Regions from separate parts of the Sphaerisporangium sp. NPDC051011 genome, predicted to be linked through region 1. Evidence: riboswitches for the same ligand, from Rfam matches in the RefSeq annotation. Region 1 holds a riboswitch; each other region holds the start of a gene.
The links. A riboswitch is a leader RNA that binds a small molecule or an ion and turns the genes downstream of it on or off. The one in region 1 is predicted to bind thiamine pyrophosphate.
Positions count from the first base shown of each region.

Region 2: linked by a shared signal. The riboswitch ahead of thiO (glycine oxidase ThiO) and the one ahead of tenA (thiaminase II) in region 1 are both predicted to bind thiamine pyrophosphate.
Region 3: linked by a shared signal. The riboswitch ahead of AB0H21_RS38425 (cytosine permease) and the one ahead of tenA (thiaminase II) in region 1 are both predicted to bind thiamine pyrophosphate.

Region 1 covers NZ_JBFAGG010000008.1:166,656-173,185, reverse strand. Annotated here, with positions in the region: gene murA (UDP-N-acetylglucosamine 1-carboxyvinyltransferase) at 1-55, opposite strand, end outside; gene AB0H21_RS20085 (hypothetical protein) at 203-1,255, opposite strand; gene purD (phosphoribosylamine--glycine ligase) at 1,514-2,746, opposite strand; gene AB0H21_RS20075 (magnesium and cobalt transport protein CorA) at 3,148-4,278, shown strand; gene tenA (thiaminase II) at 4,422-5,126, opposite strand; TPP riboswitch at 5,118-5,230, opposite strand; gene AB0H21_RS20065 (hypothetical protein) at 5,788-6,530, shown strand, end outside.
Region 2 covers NZ_JBFAGG010000003.1:288,185-294,714, forward strand. Annotated here, with positions in the region: gene AB0H21_RS08535 (thiazole synthase) at 1-789, opposite strand, end outside; gene thiS (sulfur carrier protein ThiS) at 859-1,059, opposite strand; gene thiO (glycine oxidase ThiO) at 1,115-2,323, opposite strand; TPP riboswitch at 2,317-2,428, opposite strand; gene AB0H21_RS08550 (FAD-dependent oxidoreductase) at 2,585-3,754, shown strand; gene AB0H21_RS08555 (Rv2175c family DNA-binding protein) at 3,804-4,178, shown strand; gene thiE (thiamine phosphate synthase) at 4,156-4,794, shown strand; gene AB0H21_RS08565 (polyprenyl synthetase family protein) at 4,804-5,868, opposite strand; gene metF (methylenetetrahydrofolate reductase [NAD(P)H]) at 6,082-6,530, shown strand, end outside.
Region 3 covers NZ_JBFAGG010000026.1:59,114-65,643, reverse strand. Annotated here, with positions in the region: gene AB0H21_RS38440 (GPP34 family phosphoprotein) at 3-662, opposite strand; gene AB0H21_RS38435 (DNA-formamidopyrimidine glycosylase family protein) at 854-1,732, shown strand; gene AB0H21_RS38430 (rhodanese-like domain-containing protein) at 1,852-2,175, shown strand; TPP riboswitch at 2,200-2,327, shown strand; gene AB0H21_RS38425 (cytosine permease) at 2,318-3,718, shown strand; partial or broken gene AB0H21_RS38420 (methylated-DNA--[protein]-cysteine S-methyltransferase) at 3,678-3,830, opposite strand; gene AB0H21_RS38415 (PAS domain S-box protein) at 4,418-6,313, shown strand; gene AB0H21_RS38410 (ATP-binding protein) at 6,466-6,530, shown strand, end outside.

The DNA.
Region 1 (6,530 bases):
GGATGAAGGCGGTTCCGCGCAGGGCGTTGCCACCGCGCACGCGGTAACGAACCATATGATGTGGCTCCTCGAAATCATGGAATCGTGGAAATGACGCGCCTGACATGCGGACGGCGGCGAAGTTATCCGCCCACAGTAGCCGTTTCCGGATGCCTGCCCGGGCCGTTTCCGTTCAGTCCTCCGCCCGTGGAACGGGCGTCGCTCACCGTGCCGGCCGGGACGCCGCGCCCGCGGGAAGATCCGGGGACGCGGCGCTGAGCAGCGTGTTCGCGCGCTGGTCGACGATACGCGTGACAAGCTGCTGCGCGTAGCCGAACACCACGGCCCACACCAGGATCGCCGTCTGCGAGCTGAGCCCGGAGAACCCCGGCACGAACCCGGAGTTGAGGATGAGCAGGCCCGCGATCGCGGTCGCGACGCCCGCCGGCGCCTTCAGCAGGTTCTGCGCGACGGCGAGCGAGTAACGCGTGGACAGCTCCGAACGGGTGGACAGGCTCGCCGCGGTGGCAAGCGCGGCGCCCAGCATGCCGAGCAGCGCGACCAGCGGCACGTCCCCGTGGGACGGCGCGCCGTCGCCGCTCGGGCACACCTGACCGCCGGACACGCCGAGGCTGGCCAGCAGCATGCGGTTGCCGCACATGGGGATCGCCGACGGCCAGGCCGAGGCGACGGCGACCAGCCCGGCCACGATGACCGTCAGCGCCGCCACGCCGCCGAGCAGCATGTTGCGGAAGCTGCGCACCCGGTTGCTCTCGATCGCCGCGGTGGCGTACGCGGCGCGCAGCACCGACTGCAGCAGCGACCGGTCGGCTTCGGCGATGTCGCCCGCGGCGAGGCGGGTCGCGAGCTGGGCGATGCGCGCGTCGTCCGCAGGCAGGTACGCGCGGCCGACCGCCAGCACCTCGGGCGCCCTCGGGTTCAGCTCGCGCTCCGGGAGCATGCCGAACAGCATGACGGTCGCGCCGTACAGGTTCGCCCACGCGCCCTCGATGGCCTGACCGGTCAGCCAGCGCCGCCAGCCCTGGCGCTCCTTGACGTACTCGCGCGCGACGCCGAGCTGGCGCAGGATCGAGGCGTGCAGCGCGATCATCGCCGGGTCGCCAGGGCGGGCCGCGAGGCAGCGTTCGGCGTCGGCCTGCACCTCCTCGGCGCGCGAGGCGATGGCCACCCGCCACACGCCGGGCCAGCGCGGCGACTCACGGTCGCCGGGAACCTCCGGCGCCTCGTTCCCCCGCACCGCCGGCTCGGCAGTCATATGTGCGCTCCTCCCGGATTCGCCCCTTTCCGGATCATCGCGGGTGGCGGGCGTCCGCGCCACACCACCCGTCTCATCGTGACGCGGAAGTCACCTGCCGCCCTTCCAGGCGCGCGCGTGCGGGCCGGCCCGCCACCGTGCGGGAGATCGCGGCGGGGACGCCTTTCCAGGCGCGCGTGTGCGGGCCCTGGCGCGCTGGGAGCGCTTCCAGGGATGGCTGCGTGCTCCAGAGCGTCCTGGGCGCGCCCAAGAGCCGTTCTAGGCGCGTGCGGCGATGTCGGAGCGGTGGTGGGAGCCGCGCAGCCGGACGCGGTCCACGAGCGCGTACGCGGCGGCGCGCGCGGCGGCGACGTCCGGACCCGTACCGACGACGCTGAGCACCCGGCCGCCCGCCGAGACCACCCGGCCCTCGGCGTCGAACGCCGTGCCCGCGTGGATGACGTACGCGTCCTTCACCGGGGTCGAAAGGCCCTCGACGCGGTCGCCCTTCACCGGGTCGCCCGGGTAGTTCTCGGCGGCCACGACTACCGTCACGGCCGCGCCGTCGCGGTACCTCGGCGCGGGCTCGTCCGCCAGCGTGCCGGTCGCGCAGGCGTACAGCAGACCCGCGAGCGGGGTCTCCAGGCGATCCAGCACGACCTGCGTCTCCGGGTCGCCGAAGCGCGCGTTGAACTCGATGACCCGCGGGCCCGAGGACGTCAGCGCCAGCCCCGCGTACAGCACCCCCGCGTACGGCGTGCCGCGCCGGGCCAGCTCGCGGACGGTGGGTAGCACGACCTCGTCCATGACGCGCTCGGTGAGCCACTGCGGCGCCCACGGCAGCGGGGTGTAGGCGCCCATGCCGCCGGTGTTCGGGCCCTCGTCGCCGTCGTAGGCGCGCTTGAAGTCCTGCGCGGGCTGCAGCGGCACGGCCGTCGCGCCGTCGCACAGCGCGAACAGCGACACCTCGGGACCGTCGAGGTACTCCTCGATGACGACGCGCTCGCACGCCGCCGAGTGGGCCAGCGCCTCGTCGCGGTCGGACGTCACCACGACGCCCTTGCCGGCCGCGAGCCCGTCGTCCTTCACGACGTACGGCGCGCCGAACGCGTCCAGCGCGGCCTCGGCCTCCTGGCGGGTGACGCACACGCGCGCGCCCGCCGTCGGCACGCCCGCCGCCGTCATCACGTCCTTGGCGAACGCCTTGGAACCCTCGATGCGTGCGGCCTGCGCGGACGGGCCGAAGCAGGCGATGCCCGCCGCGCGCACGGCGTCGGCGACGCCCGCCACCAGCGGCGCCTCGGGGCCGACCACGACGAGCTCGGCGCCGAGGCGCGTGGCCAGCGCGGCGACCGCCCGCGGGTCGGTGGGTACCACCGGATGTACGGTGGCCACCGCGGCGATGCCGGCGTTGCCGGGGGCGCAGTGCAGCTCCGACACCGAGGGGTCCAGCCCGAGGGCACGGCACAGGGCGTGCTCACGGCCGCCGGATCCAATCACAAGAACGCGCACGTGGGGAGTCTACGGGTCGGTTCCGGGGTCACCGGACCGCGTCCCGTGTTCCTGTCAGGGGGGTTCGGGGGTGGCGCGACGCTTGCTGGTCACGCACTGGTGAACGGCCTTTGTGCCGATATTCATGATCGAACCGGTAAGGGCGTTGTAGGCTAGGGGAGCAGCCCCGCCTGTGGTAGGTTGGGGCAGCTCTGGCTTGTCTCTCGGCGATTGGAGGTGGACTCGGGATGACTTCTGGTGATCCCAGCAGTACGTGCTCGCGCACGTACGTCGTGCGCAAACCCGACCACTCCAACTCGGTGTCCGACTGAGAGCCACGCGCTGACTTCCTCTTAGCGGCCGTTCGCCGCCCTTGACTCATTCGCGCATGGCTCCGCCAGGTCGGGCGGGAAGGGACCGCCATGCGCTCCTCCACCCTGTTCCAGCGGATCAACCTGCACCAGCGCCCCGCCCACGTGCGCCTCAGTGCCTCCCCCGGCGCGAAGGGCTCCCGACGTGAGCCGAACGGCCGGTGCGTGCCCCCGAGCGACTCCGTCGTGGAGTTCGGCGCCTACATCGGCGGCAAGCGTGTCGACGTCCCCGGCATCCCCGAGGCCGTCACCCTGGTTCGTGAGCACAACGCCGCCTCCGAGACCGGCGGCGCCTACGTCTGGGTCGGCCTGCACGAGCCCGATGCGCCCGAGGTCGGCTGGCTGGCCGAGATCTTCGGCCTCCACCCCCTCGCCGTCGAGGACGCCGTGAAGGCCCACCAGCGCCCCAAGGTCGAGCGCTACGGTGACTCACTGTTCGTCGTGCTCAAGACCGTCGCCTACCTCGACCACGACGAGCCGGACGACTCCCACCAGATCATCGCCACCGGCGAGATCATGGTGTTCGTCGGGTCCGACTTCGTGGTGACCGTCCGCCACGGCGAGCAGTGTCCCCTGGCCGACGTGCGCAGGCGCCTCGAAGACAAGCCGAAGCTGCTCGCGCGCGGGCCCTCCAGCGTGCTGCACGCCATCGCCGACCACGTCGTCGACAGGTACCTCTCGGTGTCCGATCTGATGCAGGCCGAGCTGGAAGAGGTCGAGGCCGCCGTCTTCGCCGACGTCAGCTCCCGCGACATCAGCCGCATCTACCAGCTCAAGCGCGAGATGATCGAGATGAAGCGCGCGGTCACGCCGTTGCAGACTCCGTTCAACGCGCTGCCCACCCGCCGCATGATCCCCTCCGAGATGCGCGAGTACTTCCGCGACGTCGTCGACCACCTCTCGCGGGTCTGCGAGCAGGTCGAGTCGTCCAACGAGCTGTGCAACTCCATCCTCCAGGCCGCGCTCGCGCGCTCCAACGCGCTCGCGAACGAGGACATGCGCAAGATCTCGGCATGGGTCGCCATCATCTCGGTCCCCACGATGATCGCCGGCATCTACGGCATGAACTTCCGCCACATGCCCGAGCTGTCCGCCATCTGGGGCTATCCGGTCGTGCTCGGCTTCATGCTCGTCGTCTGCTCGCTGCTCTACCGAGGGTTCCGCCGTAACAGCTGGCTTTGACCGTGGCCCTGACCGGGCGGCGGCGGTGCTGAACGTACCGGCCTGAACATTCCGGCCTGACTGACCGGCCCCCCGAGCCGGTCGGCGCTGGGCGTGTGGTGGCGGTGGCCGGTGTCGGCCGGTGCCGCGTCGGCCGGTGCCGCTCAGACAGGCCAGGACTCCTGGCGCCACGCGGCGTCCCAGAACATCCACTCATAGCGAGCCGTCGTGACGAAGTGCTCGAGCGCGACGGCGCGCTGCCGGGGCGTCGAGTCCGCGCCGGTACGGTCGATCAGGTCGACGACCCGGCGCACCACCTTCTGGAATGTCGGGTCCGCGTAGGCGGCGATCCACTGCGCGTACAGCGGGTCGGGCGACGACTTCGCGAGCAGCGTCTCGCCCATGCGGGCGTAGATCACGTAGCAGGGCAGCACCGCGGCCAGGGCGTCCAGGAACGAGCCCCCGTACACCGTGGCCAGCAGGTAGCTCGTGTACGCGCGGGTGGTCGGCGTGACGGGCAGCTTCTCGGCCTCCTCGGCCGAGCCGCCGAGCTGGAACATGAACTCCGAATGCATCTCCTGCTCGGTCGCGACCGCGTTCACCGCGTCGTGCGCGAACGCGCGTACGTGGTCCTCGCTGGGCGACTTCGCCGCGCACAGCGCGAGGGCCCGGGCGTAGTCGCGCAGGTAGTGGGAGTCCTGCACGACGAAGTGGCGGAACGTGTCGTGGGGCAGCGTGCCGTCGACCAGGCCCGTGATGAACGGGTGGTCGAGGATGGCCGTGAATGTGGGCTGGACGGCCTCCCACAGCTCTTCGCTGAACGGGCTGGACGACACCGTCAACGTGGCGGTGGACCCGGACGTCTCCATAGAACAGCTCCCTACGCCGGCATGACCCGGTCAGGTTCGAGCGGTCTGCGGCCGCAGCAGCCACACTCTCAGCCCGGTGCGCCGGGCTCCCGCGGTTGTCCTGGCAAGGCTAACGCGACCGTGTGATCGAGGCTAACCCAACATCGCTAACTCCGGCCCCGCAAAACCCCCAACCCACCCCCACCCCACGACTCACCCCACCAAATCACCTGACATAACCGAATACAAGCCATATCGCCCCCCAAACCAAGCAGAACCCGCCCCCACGAAGGCCAGACCGCCACCGTCGCAAGCGGGTCCCCGCTGGAACTGGTCCTCGCCTCCGCACCCGGGGGGCGCTCCGGCTCGGGCCCTGTTGTTGCCGACTGCTGATCGCTGGATGCTTCGAGTCGTCGTCCACCGGCTTCATGAGCCTCTTACGTGCCTGGCGCGATCTCGTCCCGGCTAGGAGTGGACGATGGGCGAGCTGAACATCCGTATGCAGTATCTGTGGCTCATTGTGGATGGGGTGAAGATTGTGGGCACCGTGTGCCTGATTTGCGCGCGGTCGTACCTAAATTGATTTGGCTCGATATATGAGTATTGGATTGCCTTCTGGGTGTTCGGATGATTATCTGTCGAAGTTTTGTTCGGACTTTGCCCTCCTGCTAATGTCCTGGCCATGCCCTCGTTGGAACATGAAGCATTCATTATGCTTTTCAAGAACCGCCCTGAAATGGCCGCGGAGTTGCTGGTCCGCGCCTTGGGGTTGACGCTTCCGAGCTACCGTGAGGCCAGGATCGAATCGGGTGATCTCACGCAGTGCCCACCGGTGGAGTACCAGGCGGACGCGGTGGTGACGTTCTCGGACAAAAAGCCGGTGCTCACCGTCGTGGTGGAGGTGCAACGAGGCCGTGACCACGGCAAGCGATGGAGTTGGCCGGTGTATCTGGCGGCGGTGCGGGCGCGGGCGCGCTGCCCCGCGATCCTGCTGGTCATCTGCCCTGACGCGCCCACCGCCCGGTGGTGCATGAAACCGATCGACATGGGGCATCCCGGCTGGCGGCTGGTTCCGCTGGTCGCGGGCCCGGACGCGTTCCCGACCTTGACGGACCCGGCCGAGGCGATCAATGCGCCGGAACTCGCGGTGCTGTCGGCGGTGGCCCATGGCGGCGACCTGGACGGCCAGCCGGTTCTGGAGGCCTTCCACGCCGCCCTGACCGCCCTCGATGACGAGCGGTCCCGGTTGTACGCTGACTTTGTTCTGAAGATGCTCCCTGAGCTGGCTCGCAAGCATATGGAGGAATTAATGGCCGTGGGGACCTACGAGTACCAGAGCGACTTCGCGAAGAAGTACGTCGCGGAGGGTAAGGCGGAGGCGATCGTGATGATCCTGAACGGTCGCGGGCTTTCCGTTTCGGAAGA
Region 2 (6,530 bases), on a different contig from region 1:
CTCAGCGTACCTCCGCCGGGGGATCCGGCCCGCGAGGCGCGCCATACGGCCCGCCGTCACGGCATGCTTCATCGCCGCGGCCATCAGGCCGGGCCTGCGGGCGCGGGTGACCGCGCTGGCGAGCAGGACCGCGTCGCATCCTAGCTCCATCGCCAGCGCCGCGTCGCTCGCCGTGCCGATGCCGGCGTCGAGGATCACCGGGACGCCCGCCGCCTCCACGATCAGCTCGATGTTGTGGGGGTTGCGGATGCCGAGGCCCGAGCCGATGGGGGAGCCGAGGGGCATGACGGCGGCGCATCCGGCCTGCTCCAGGCGCCGCGCCAGCGCCGGGTCGTCCCCGATGTAGGGCAGGACGACGAACCCGTCGGCGACCAGCCGCTCGGCGGCCTCGAAGGTCTCGATCGGGTCGGGCAGCAGGGTGCGCTCGTCGCTGATCACCTCCAGCTTCACCCAGGGCGTGCCGAGCGCCTCCCGGGCCAGGCGCGCCGTGAGCACCGCCTCTCCGGCCGTGTAGCAGCCCGCGGTGTTGGGGAGCACCTTGACGCCCCGCGCGCGCAGCACGTCCAGCACCGACCCGCGCGCCGAGGGGTCCAGCCGGCGCATGGCCACCGTGGTGATCTCGGTGCCGGACGCGGCCAGCGCCTCGTCCAGGACCTCCAGCGACGGCGCGCCGCCGGTGCCCATGATGAGGCGTGAGGCGAACTTCTCGCCGCCGAGCGCCAGCGCGTCGTCCGCCGGGCCCGCGTCGCGCTTCTCGTCCGCCGTCCTCGGCTCGGTCACGCTCGTCATCCGTGCCACCTCCGTTGTCTCGCCGGTCCCGCCGGTCTCATCTGAGTCCTCACCTGGGTCGTACGGGGGTCATCCACCCTGCACCGCCGTCAGCACCTCGACGCGGTCGTTCTCGCCCAGCGGCGTGGAGCCCCACGCGCCGCGGCGGACCACCTCGTCGTTGAGGGCCACCGCCACGCCCGCCACGGCCGAGGTGAGCACCTCGACGGCGTGGGCGACGGTGGCGCCTTCGGGCAGCCGGCAGGGGTTTCCGTTGATCGTCACGTTCATCGCGGTTGCGGGGCGGATCCCTGGCGGGGACCGGGGGCGCCCCGACCCTCCTTGGTCATCGATGGTGGCCGGTGGTGCCGTTCCCCGATCCGTGCGCCGCCCGGTGGAAGCGGCGCGGCGAGCAGACCGCCGCCGCGTCCTCGTACGCGGACCCGGCGAGCGTCGCGTCCAGCTCGGCGGCGAGGAGGCCCGCGGTCAGGGGGGCGAGCAGGACGCCGCCGCGGTGGTGGCCGGAGGCGAGCAGGAGGCCCTCGATCGCCGTCGCCCCGAGCACGGGCAGGTTGTCGGGCGTTCCGGGGCGAAGGCCCGCGCTGAGGCCGGACACCTCCAGCTCGGTCACGCCAGGGACCAGCTCGCGGGCGTCGCGCAGCAGCTCCCACAGCCCGCCGGCGGTCACGCGGGTGTCGAACCCCATCTCCTCCTGCGTGGCGCCGAGGACGATCTCGCCGTCGCCGCGGGGCACCAGGTACGCGCTGGAGCCGTGGACCACCCCGCGCACGCAGCGGCCGAGGAACCCCGGCGCGCCGCGCAGCCGCATGATCTGCCCCTTGACCGGGCGCACGGGCGGCGCGACCTCCGGCGGCAGGCCCGGAAGGGTCCCCGACCACGCCCCGGCGGCCAGCACGACCCGCTCGGCGGCGAGCGCGCGCCCGTCCCCCAGGAGCACCCCGCGCGCGGCGCCGCGCTCGACCACGAGGCCGGCCACGCGCTCGCGCACCACGGACGCCCCCCGGCGCGACAGCGCGGCCAGCAGGGCGGCGGTGACCCGGCGCGGGTCCACCCACGCGTCGCCCGGGGCCAGCAGCCCGCCGCGGACCGAGGGCGCCAGCATCGGCTCGGCGCGCCGGCACTCGCGCCCGGTCAGGCGTTCGACGGGCAGGTCCAGCTTGCCCATGAACTCGGCCAGCTCGTCCAGGGCGGCCAGGTCGTCCGCGCCGAAGGCGACGTCCAGCGTGCCGTCGGCGCGGTGGTCGACGTCCAGGCCGGACTCCTCCGACAGTTCGGCCGCGAACGCGGGCCACAGCTCCAGCGAGGCCAGGCCGAGGCGCAGCAGCGGCTCCTCGGTGTAGGTGACCTCGCTCACCGGGGCGAGCATGCCCGCGGCGGCGTGGGTGGCCCCCGAGCCGGGGGAGGGGTCGGCGACGACCACCTTGTGCCCGGCCGCCGCGGCGCGCCAGGCCACCGACAGGCCGGCGATGCCGCCGCCCACGACCACGACGTCCGCGGCCCCGGCTGAGCCGCTATCGGCGCCCGTGTCGACCATGAGGTCTCGCTCCCTTCGCCGGCATGATCCGGATCAGGTCTTTGCGGTCGAGGGCCGCCAGCCCTCCTCTCAGCCCGGTCTCGCCGGACTCCCGCGCGTCTGTCGGGACAAGCCTATTCCTGTCGCTGTGCCTATTCCTGCCTTGGTACGTCGTTGCGCACCCGCTTGAGCGTTCTCATCACCCCGCGTGTGTAGTAGTGAGCCAATTCGTTACCAAATCGCCGTTGGCGGGTTACCCGGCTCGCCGCTTACTGTCAAGTTGTGAATCATGTCGTGGTGGTGGGCGCCGGGCTGGCCGGCGTACGGAGTGTCGAAGCGCTGCGGGCGCGCGGGTACCACGGGCGCGTCACTCTGGTGGGCGACGAGAGGCATCGCCCCTACGATCGGCCACCCCTGTCCAAGGCCGTCATGGCCGGCGACCTGGACTCGACCGTCGTGGACTCCGATCTCGGGGCCCTGGACATCGACCTGCGCACCGAGGTCGCCGCCAAGGGCCTGCGCGAGGGTGTCGTGGAGACGACCGAGGGCGAGCTGGAGTACGACGGGCTGGTGATCGCCACCGGCGCGACCCCGATCAGGCTGCGCGGCGAGGGGCCCCAGTACACGTTGCGCACCATCGACGACGCCCTGGCCCTGCGGGCGCGCCTGACCCCCGGCACGCGGGTGGCCATCGTCGGCGCGGGCTGGATCGGCGCGGAGATCGCCACGGCGGCGCGCCGCGCGGGATGCGAGGTGACCGTCGTCGAGGCCGCCGCCTCGCCCCTGGCCGCCGCCCTCGGCCCCGAGATCGGCGCCCACACGGCGCCCTGGTACGCCGAGGCCGGCATCGAGCTGCGGCTCGGCACCATGGTCGGCTCGGTCGACCCGGGCGGGCTCGCGATGATGGACGGCTCCTGGATCCCCGCGGACGTCGTCGTGACGGGCATCGGCGTGCGCCCGGCCGTCGGATGGCTCGCCGGATCGGGCATCGCGCTGGACAACGGCGTCCTGGTCGACGAGCACCTGCGCACGTCCATGGACCGCGTCGTCGCGGTCGGCGACTGCGCCAACTGGTGGTCGCGCCGCTTCGGCCGCCGCCTGCGCATCGAGCACTGGGACACCGCGCTGCACGCCCCCGAGACCGCCGTGGCCACCCTGCTCGGCCAGACCGCCGTGTACGACCCCGTCCCGTACTTCTGGTCGGAGCAGTTCGGCCGCATGCTCCAGTACGCCGGCCACCACACCGGTGCCCGCCTCGTGCTGCGCGGCGACCCGGCGTCCGACCCCAAGTGGGCCGCGATCTGGCTGACCGAAAACGACCGTCTCGCGGCGATCTTCACGGTGGACCGCCCACGCGACCTCGTCCAGGGGCGCCGGATCGTTGAGGGCGGGCAAAGGCTGGACGAAGATCGCGCCAAGGACCCATCGATACCCTTGCGTGACTGCTTGTGACCCCTGTGGGGGTGTTTGAGACCTCCTACGACGTGGTAGTTGTGGACTCGTGACGCTTTCTGTTGCGCAGATCGATCGGGAAACCGACCAGCTCGTGGGGGAATGGCTCCCCCTGTCGGACGTAGGCGGCCGGCTCGGGCTCAGTGCCGGGCGGGCCAAGCAGCTCCTCAAGGACAAGAAGCTCATCGGCGTCCGCAGGGGCGGCCCAGAACCGGAGGTGCCGGCGGTCTTCATCGTCGGGGACGACGTGCTCAAGGGCCTGCCCGGAACTCTGACCGTCCTGGCGGACGCGGGGTACGACGACGTCGAGGCCCTGCGGTGGCTCTTCACCCCTGACGAATCCCTGCCGGGGGCCCCGGTCGACGCGATCGTCGCCGGCCGGCACACCGAGGTGAAGAGGCGTGCCCAGGCGCTCGGTTTCTGACGCGAGGCTCTACCTCTGTACCGACGGCCGCCGCCGTCAGGGCGACCTGGAAGAGTTCCTGGACGCCGTCCTCGCGGGCGGCGTCGACATCGTCCAGCTCCGCGAGAAGGGCCTGGAGGCCCGGCAGGAGCTGGAGCTGCTCGAAGTGTTCCGCGACGCCTGCGACAGGCACGGAGCCCTGCTCGCGGTCAACGACCGGGCCGACATCGCCTTCGCCGCCCGTCCCGACGTGCTCCACCTCGGGCAGGACGATCTTCCCGTGGCGGTGGCGCGGGCGATGCTGGGGCCGGACATCCTGATCGGGCGGTCGACGCACAGCGACGCGGAGGCGTCAGCGGCGGCCGCCGAGGACGGCGTGGACTACTTCTGCTGCGGACCGATCTGGCCGACGCCGACCAAGCCCGGGCGTTCCGCGCCCGGGCCCGAGTTGCTGAAGCACGCGGCCTCGCTGGGGACCGATCGTCCCTGGTTCGGCATCGGCGGCGTCGACCTCGGCACGCTGGACGAGGTCATGGGGTACGGCGCCACGCGGGTCGTGGTCGTGCGGGCCATCACCGAGGCGGAGGACCCGGGCGCGGCGGCGGCGGAGTTCGCCCGGCGCCTGCGCGCCGCCTGACGGCGCGGCTCAGCTCTGGCGGGAGGTCGCGGCGGCCGCGAGCTCCTCCAGGGCCGCGCGGGCCTCGGCGGTGATCGGCGCGCGCTCCAGGCCGCTCAGCGCGTCGTCGTGGTAGCGCTTGATCATCTCCTCGCTCGCGGCCAGGGCCCCGGTGTCCTCGATGATCCGGCGCAGCCGCTCGACGCCGTCCGCGTCCAGGGCCGGGTCGCCGAGCAGGCGCCGTACGTCGCCGGCCTGGCGCTCGGAGGCCGCCGACAGCGTGCGCGCGATCAGCATGGTCCGCTTGCCCTCGCGCAGGTCGTCGCCCGCGGGCTTGCCGGTCTGGGCCGGGTCGCCGAACACGCCGAGCACGTCGTCGCGCAGCTGGAAGGCGATGCCGACCTTCTGCCCGTACTCCACGCACAGCCGGTCGATCCACGGCTCCTGGCCGCGTGCGGCCAGCACCAGGCCGAGGCGCAGGGGCTGCTCGACGGAGTACTTGCCGCTCTTGTGCAGGGCGACCCGCAGGGCGCTGTCGAAGGTGTTCTCGAAGTGCGCCTGCTCCAGGAGATCGAGGTACTGACCGCACATCAGCTCGGTGCGCATGATGTCGTGAACCGGCTCGGCCGCGGCCAGCGCCGCGGCCGGCAGGCCGCTCGTCCGCCACATCTCGCTCGACCAGACGAGCAGCAGACTGCCCAGCAGGACGGCCGCCCCCTCGCCGAACTGCGCCGACGAGCCCCGCCAGCCCGACCGCTCGTGCAGCGCCTGGAACCGCCTGTGCGCGGACGGCTGACCCCTGCGCAGGTCGCTCGCGTCCATCACGTCGTCGTGGACCAGGGCGCTGGCCTGCAGAAGCTCCAGTGAGGCGGCGGCGGTGAAGATCGCCGAGTCCTCCTCGCCCCCCGCGCCGCGCCAGCCCCAGTAGCAGAACGCGGGACGCAGCCGCTTGCCGCCCACGAGGAAGTCCTCCGCCGCCGCGAGCAGAGGGGCCAGCTCCGGCGCGCCGACCAGGGGGCGCTGCCGGTCCACGAACATCCGGAGGCGGCGGTCGATTTCGGAGCGAAGGTGGTCCCACTGGAACAAAGCGGTCATGCTCTGAGATTAGTGGGAGCTTTATGACGTTCTGATCCCTGTCCCTCCCTTGACCGCGCCCCGTGACGCCCGGCCGCCGCCCCGGATCCGAGGTCCCGAGAGAGGACGAGAGGGGCGAACGCGCCGCGATCACCCCCGCACATACCGGAGCCCGGTCAGAACCGCACGTTCATGAGGGGTGCGGCTCGACATCCGACCTGTAGCCTTGGGGGCATGTCTTTGGGTCGATCCTCCATGCGCCCCGATCGCGTTCCCACCGTCAGGGAACTGCTCGCCTCCGGCGGCCGGTCGTTCTCGTTCGAGTTCTTCCCCCCGAAGACCGACGAGGGGGAGCGTCAGCTGTGGCGCGCGATCCGCGAACTGGAGGCGCTGCGCCCGACCTTCGTGTCCGTGACCTACGGCGCCGGCGGGTCCAACCGCGACCGCACGATCGAGATCGTCGAGCGGCTCGCCCACGAGACCACTCTCACGCCGGTCGCCCACTTCACCGCCGTCAACCACTCCCTGCGCGAGCTGCGCCACCTCGTCGGCAGGTTCGCCGACGCGGGCGTGCGCAACATCCTCGCCGTCCGCGGCGACCCGCCCGGCAGCGACCCGCTGGCCGAGTGGATCAAGCATCCCGAGGGCGTCGAGTACGCCGAGGACCTCGTGCGGCTGATCCG
Region 3 (6,530 bases), on a different contig from region 1:
GCTCAGGAGCCGACGGTGCCCGAGGTGACCGCGACGGTCGTGGCGGCCACCACCCCGGCCATCAAGGCCGCGTTCACGGCGGCGATCGTCTTGGCGACCGCGGGGCCGGCCCAGTCGCCCTCGACTACCTCTTTGACGCGCCGCCTGTCGGCCTCGGGGAACAGCTTGCGGTCCAGCTTGCAGGCGTTCAGGACGCCGATGAGGACGGCCGAGCGCTCATCAGGCTCGGCTCCGGCGAGGACGCCGGCGAGGCGCGCGCGGACCGCCCGCTCGACCGCCGGGTCCTGCTCGGGGTAGGACCTGCTGGGGAACAGGCCGAGCACCTTGGTGGACCGCTCGCTCAGCACCCCGCGCCCGGCCAGGCGGCTCAGCAGGCGCTTGCGCAGCGCCATGGACTTGATCTTGGACACCCACGCGGCGGGCTTGCGCTCGTGGTCGGCGGCGACGTGGGCCAGCACGGCGTCGAGCTCCTCGTCGCCGGTCGGCGCGGGGTCGAGGACGACGACCTTGCCACCTTCGAGGCCGAGGCGCCGGGCGACGAACAGATCGGCCAGCAGGGCACCCGCGAGGCCGGCGTCCAGCTCGGTGGAGCCGATCAGCGGTTTGCCGGTGTCGTCGCGGTAGGCGAGCAGCAGCAGCTCTTCGGCGATGGTCACGTCCATGGTCGGCCCCCAGGCGGTTTCCGTTCTTGCTGACACCGTAGGTCACGGACGGGCGCGCGGTGCGCCGCCGGCCGTGGTTATCCACAGGTGAGTTCGTTGTCCACAGGCCGCCGGGACCCCGCTGGGGGCCGACCCGGCCGGTTCAGGGTCGCTGCCGGTTTCGTGGCGTGGTGAGAGGTTAGTGTGAGGGCATGCCGGAGCTACCCGAGGTGGAGTCGCTGGCGGAGTTCCTCCGCGAGCGGGCCGTCGGCCGCTCGATCGCGGCCGTGGACGTCGTCGCCTTCCAGGCGCTGAAGACCGTCGATCCCCCCGTCACGTCCCTGCCGGGCCTGACGCTGACCGGCGTCACCAGGCACGGCAAGTTCCTCGACCTCGACGCCGACGGCATCCACTTCGTCACCCACCTGTCCAGGGCGGGCTGGCTCCGCTGGCGCGACGACCTGTCCGGCGCCCGCCCGGTGCGCCCCGGCAAGGGCCCGCTGGCCGTACGGGTGCGGTTCGCCCCCGACGACGAGGGCCTGCAGCCCGGGTTCGAGCTGACCGAGGCCGGCACCCAGAAGCGGCTGGCGGTGTACGTCGTCCGCGACCCGGCCGAGGTGCCGGGCATCGCCGCGCTCGGCCCCGACCCGCTGACCCCCGAGTTCACCCGCGAGACGCTGAAGCGCATCGTGAACGGCAGCCGCACGCAGATCAAGGGCCTGCTGCGCGACCAGAAGGTCATCGCGGGCATCGGCAACGCGTACTCCGACGAGGTGCTGCACGCGGCGAAGATGTCCCCCTTCAAGATCGCGGGCTCGCTGACGGACGAGGCCGTGGCGGACCTGTACGACGCGATCGTGGACACGTTGCGCACGGCCGTCGAGCGCGCGCACGGCATCGCCGCGAAAGACCTCAAGAGCGAGAAGAAGTCAGGTCTGCGGGTTCACGGCCGTACAGGCGAGAAATGCGCCGTCTGCGGTGACACGATCAGAGAGGTCTCCTTCGCCGACTCCTCCCTCCAGTACTGTCCGACGTGCCAGACCGGCGGCAAGCCGCTGGCCGACCGCAGGCTGTCGCGCCTGCTCAAGTAGGTCTCACGTAGGTCCGTGATGCGCCGCTGACCTGCCTTCTCGTGAAAAACGACGGTCTGTCATCGATGACAACGGTCTGTTAGCGGGCGGAATGGTCGCGCAACAGGGACAATGAAGGCATGACCGTCCCAGAGATCGATGCCAAAGCCGTGCCCGACGACGTCTTCCTGCTCGACGTGCGCGAGCTCGACGAGTGGCAGGCGGGCCACGCCCCGACGGCCGTCCACATCCCGCTCGGCACGCTGCAGCAGCGCGTCGACGAAGTCCCGGCCGGTGTCCCGGTGTACGTCATCTGCCGCGTCGGCGGCAGGTCCGCGCAGGCCGCCGCGTGGCTGAACCACGTCGGGCGCGAGGCCGTCAACGTCGACGGGGGAATGTACTCCTGGGCCGCCGCCGGACGGCCGATGGTCGCCGAAAACGGAGCCCAGCCGTACGTCGCGTGACCCTTGGATGTAATAATCCAGTAAAAATCCATACCGCGGGAGCTCGGGCGAGACCGGGCTGAGAGGGCGGTTCCCGGCAAACCCGGGCGCACCGCCGACCGCATGAACCTGGACCGGGTAATGCCGGCGTAGGGAGTGTGCGATGTCGTCCATCGTCGACGAAGTCCCCCTGACCCTCGACGAGGCTCCGCCGAAGACGCTGGGGGCGCTCGACCAGGGCGCGTTCTGGGCCAATCTCGGGGTCAGCCTGCTCGGCTTCTCCGGGGCGCTGTATCTGCTCGACCCGCTGGGCGGCCGGCCGCTGAGCCTGGCGGCGGCCGTTCTCGCGGCCGTCGTCGGCAGCCTCGTCGGCACGGTGATGGTCGGTCTGGCGGCCGTTCCCGGGGCGCGTACCGGCGCCCCGGCGATGGTTCTGCTGCGCGGCCTGTTCGGCGTGCGGCTGTCGTACGTCCCGACCGTGCTGAACATCGTGCAGATGCTCGGGTGGGGCGCCTTCGAGCTGTGGGTGATCGCCACCGCCGCCCAGGCCGTCTTCGGCGACGCGGTTCCGTACCAGGTCTGGGTGCTGGCGGCGGGGGCGCTCACGATCGCGCTGACCATACGCCCGCTCGGGGCGATCCGGCTGCTGCGCCGGTTCGTGACGGCGGGCGTGGTGGTCGCCATGGTGTGGCTTGCCGTGGCGCTGCTGCGCGAGGGCCCCTCACTCGGCGCCGGGAGCTGGGACGCGTTCGCCCCCGCCGTCGACTACGTGATCGCGCTGTCGGTCTCGTGGGTCCCGGTCGCGGCCGACTACGCGCGGCACTCGCGCTCCAGCCGCGCGGCCTTCGGCGGCGTGGTCGGCGGGTACACGATCGCGCAGGTCGCGTGCCTGGTGATGGGCGTGCTCGCGCTGTCGCTTGTGGGCAACGACGCCGACCGGGTCTGGGAGGCGTTCGTGGCCGTGCCCCTCGGGGCCGTGTTCTTCGGCGTCCTGGTGCTGCGCGAGGCCGACCAGTCCTTCGCCAACGTGTACTCCACGGCGATGTCGCTGCAGAACCTGCTGCCCCGGGTGGACCGGCGCGTCTTCTCGATCGGCGTCGGGGTGTTGACCACGGGCGTCGCCCTGTTCGTGGACGTCAGATCCTACGGGGCGTTCCTCGGCGTGATCGGCGCGGTGTTCGTCCCGATGTTCGCCGTCCTGGCCGTCGACTACTTCCTGCTCGGCGCGGCCGGCCGCTGGGACACCTCGGAGGACGCGCCCTCCCGGTGGCTGATGATCGTGCCGTGGGTGCTGGGCTTCGTGGCGTACTGGCTCGTGACGGTGACGCCGACGGTGGGCTGGTGGGACGCGGCCTGGGCGGCGGTGCGCGACGCGATCGGGTTCGCGCACCAGCCGTGGATGAACGCGGCGCTGGCGGCGTTCGTCGTCTCGGCGCTGGTCACGCTGGCGCTGGGCCCACTGGCGCGCCTTCGAGGCGCAGCAGGTGCTCCTTCGCGGCCGGCCCGCCGGCGTACCCCCCAAGATGCCCAGGCGCCTCGATCGCCCGGTGACACGGCACGATGACGCACACCGGGTCGGCGGTCAGCGCGTTGCCGATGGCGCGCAACGCCTGCGGGCGGCCGATCCGGTCGGCGATCTCCTGATATGTCGTGACGCTGCCGTACGGCACCGCCATCGTCATCTGGAGCACCGTGCGGGCGAACGGCGTGGCCAGCCGCAGGTCCACCGGGGTCGTGAACGCGCGCAGCCTGCCCGAGAAGTACGCGTCGAGCTCGCGGCGGATCGGGTCGAGGCGGCGGGGGTCGTTGCCGATGAACGTGCCGATCTCGCGGGAGACGCGCGCGAAGACGACGTGCTCGTCCTCGTAGCTGCATGCGGCCACGCCGCGCGCGGTGACGGCGAGCGTCATGCGGCCGACGGGGGTGTCGGTCATGCCGAAGGCGATGTCGGGCGGGGTCTCGCCGACGTAGCCGGGAGAGGTCACCCGCACCAGGGCGTCGAGGTCACCTGTCGTCATCGCCCCATCCCTCCCGGTCCCGCTACCGGCAGCGTAGCGGAGTGCGGCCTCCTACCGGCCACGACGTAGTTGGCGAAGTCCATGTCGCCCGGGTTCCGCCTGCTTTACCCGGGCCGGAGAGGGGGAGGAATGCTCCGGTGGCGAGCGAACCGGTCCCCCCGGCGTCCCCCGAGACCGCCCGGGACGGGCAATTGCGACTATTCGTACATCGAAAGTGCCAAGACGCGGCTGCGAAAACGGGCACGATGGGGGTCATGAGTGACGACAGGGTAGAGAATGCCGATGAAGGCTTTGCTCGCGCTGTCCTCGCGAGCGCGGCGGACGCCGTCGTGGCGCTCGACCGCGACCTCAACATCCTGATGTGGAACCCCGCCGCGGAGCGGCTCTTCGGCTTCGCCGCGGCCGACGTCACCGGGCGCAGGGTGCCGCTCGTCCCGGACGAGCTGATGGCCGAGCACCACGCGGTCCTGGAACGGGTCCGCACCGGCGGTCCCGTCTCGCTGCGCACCAGGCGCTGCCACCGCGACGGCGCGCTCGTGGACGTCCGCGTGGACATCAGCGCCCTGCGCGCCGAATCCGGCGCCCTGCTCGGGTACGTCACCGTCTACCACCCCGTCGCCAACGACTCGGTCGCCCGCGAGCGCGGCGCGCGCAGGGCCAGGCTGGTGCGGCGGCTCACCGACGTCGTGGCCGACATCAACGCCGAGCTGGAGCTGCCGTCCGTCCTCGACCGCATCGCCGCGAGCCTCACCGAGCTGACCGGCGCCGACGCGGGCGGCTTCGTGCTGATCGAGGACGACCGCCTGCGCCTGGTCAGCGCGCACGGGCTGCCCGGGAGGCTGAAGGGCGCCACGGCCGACCTGCGCAGCAGCCTCGTCGGCAAACTGCTGCGCACCGGCAAGACCGTGCTGCTGGAGACGGGCGACCAGGCGGCGCTGGACGAGCTGATCTGGTCGGAGCTGCCCGGCCTGCACACGATCGCGCTCGGCGTCGCCGCGGTGGGCGGGCGTCCGTACGGGGCGCTGTACGCGCTGTTCGCCGAGGGGACGGCCGGGCACATCGAGCTGGAGCTGCTCGAACTGCTCGCCGGGCACGCGGGCATCGCCCTCGGCAACGCGATGGCCTACCAGGACGTCGTCCGGCAGCGGGCGCACGAGCGCGCGGTCGTGGACGCCAGCGCCGACGGCATCGCGGTGCTCGACGACCGCGGGCGCGTCCGGCAGTGGAACCCCGCGGCCGAGGAGCTCACCGGCGTGCGCGCCGCCCAGGTGATCGGCGGGCTCCCGCCGTTTCCGCTGCCCGACCCGGGCGAGAAGCTCACGACGCAGCTTTCGTCCGGGCGCTGGCTGGACGTGGTGAGCGCCGAGATCATCGAGACCGGCGAGATCGTGGTGGATTTCCGCGACGTCACCCGGGCCAAGGAGCTGGAGGAGGCCAAGGACCTGTTCCTCGCCACCACCAGCCACGAGCTGCGCACCCCGATCACCGTCGTCCAGGGGTTCGCCGGCACTTTGGACGCGCGCTGGGACAAGCTGTCGGACGTCGAGCGGCGCTCGGCCGTACGGACCATCGCGGAGCGGTCGCGGGCGCTCGGCCAGCTCATGGACCACCTGCTGCTCGGATCGCGGTCGGGCGCCGACGAGCTGAAGGTGCGCGTCGAGAGCTTCGACCTCGGCGAGCGGGCGCGGGTGGCCACGCTCGGGCTGCCGGTGCTGTCCGACCGGCACCGCGTGGAGATCGACATCCCCGTCGACCTGCCGTGGGTGGACGGGGACGCGCTGGCCACCGACATACTGCTCGGCCAGCTTCTGGAGAACGCGTTCAAGTACTCGCCGGACGGCGGGCTGATCCGGGTGCTGGCGTGGCCGGAGTCCGACCGGGTCGTCCTCGTCGTGGACGACGAGGGGGTCGGTATCGCGCCGGGCGACCGCGAGCGGGTGTTCGATCGGTTCGTCCAGGCCGACAGCGGCGACCGCCGGAGGTTCGGCGGCGTCGGGCTCGGGCTTTACATCGCCAGGAACCTCGCGCGCGCCCAGGGAGGCGAGGTCACCGCGCATCCCCGGCCCGGCGGAGGCACGCGAATGCGTTTCGTTCTGCGTACCGCGCCCGCCTATATCGGATCCGACACACCGAACCGGTAACGAGCCGGTAACGGATGAATGCGTCTAGTGTCGTTTCTGCACAAGCAATGATCGCCACGCGGTTTCCACAACCTTCGATCGGGGCATTTCGGTCGTACTGGGATGTGTTTTCCTCAGGGGGAAATGCAGGAGAACGGGGAAGTGAGGGCGTCGTGCTGTTGCCGTATGCGCCGACCAGCGTCGCCGTCGCACGCCAGCGTCTCAGCGCCGATCTCGA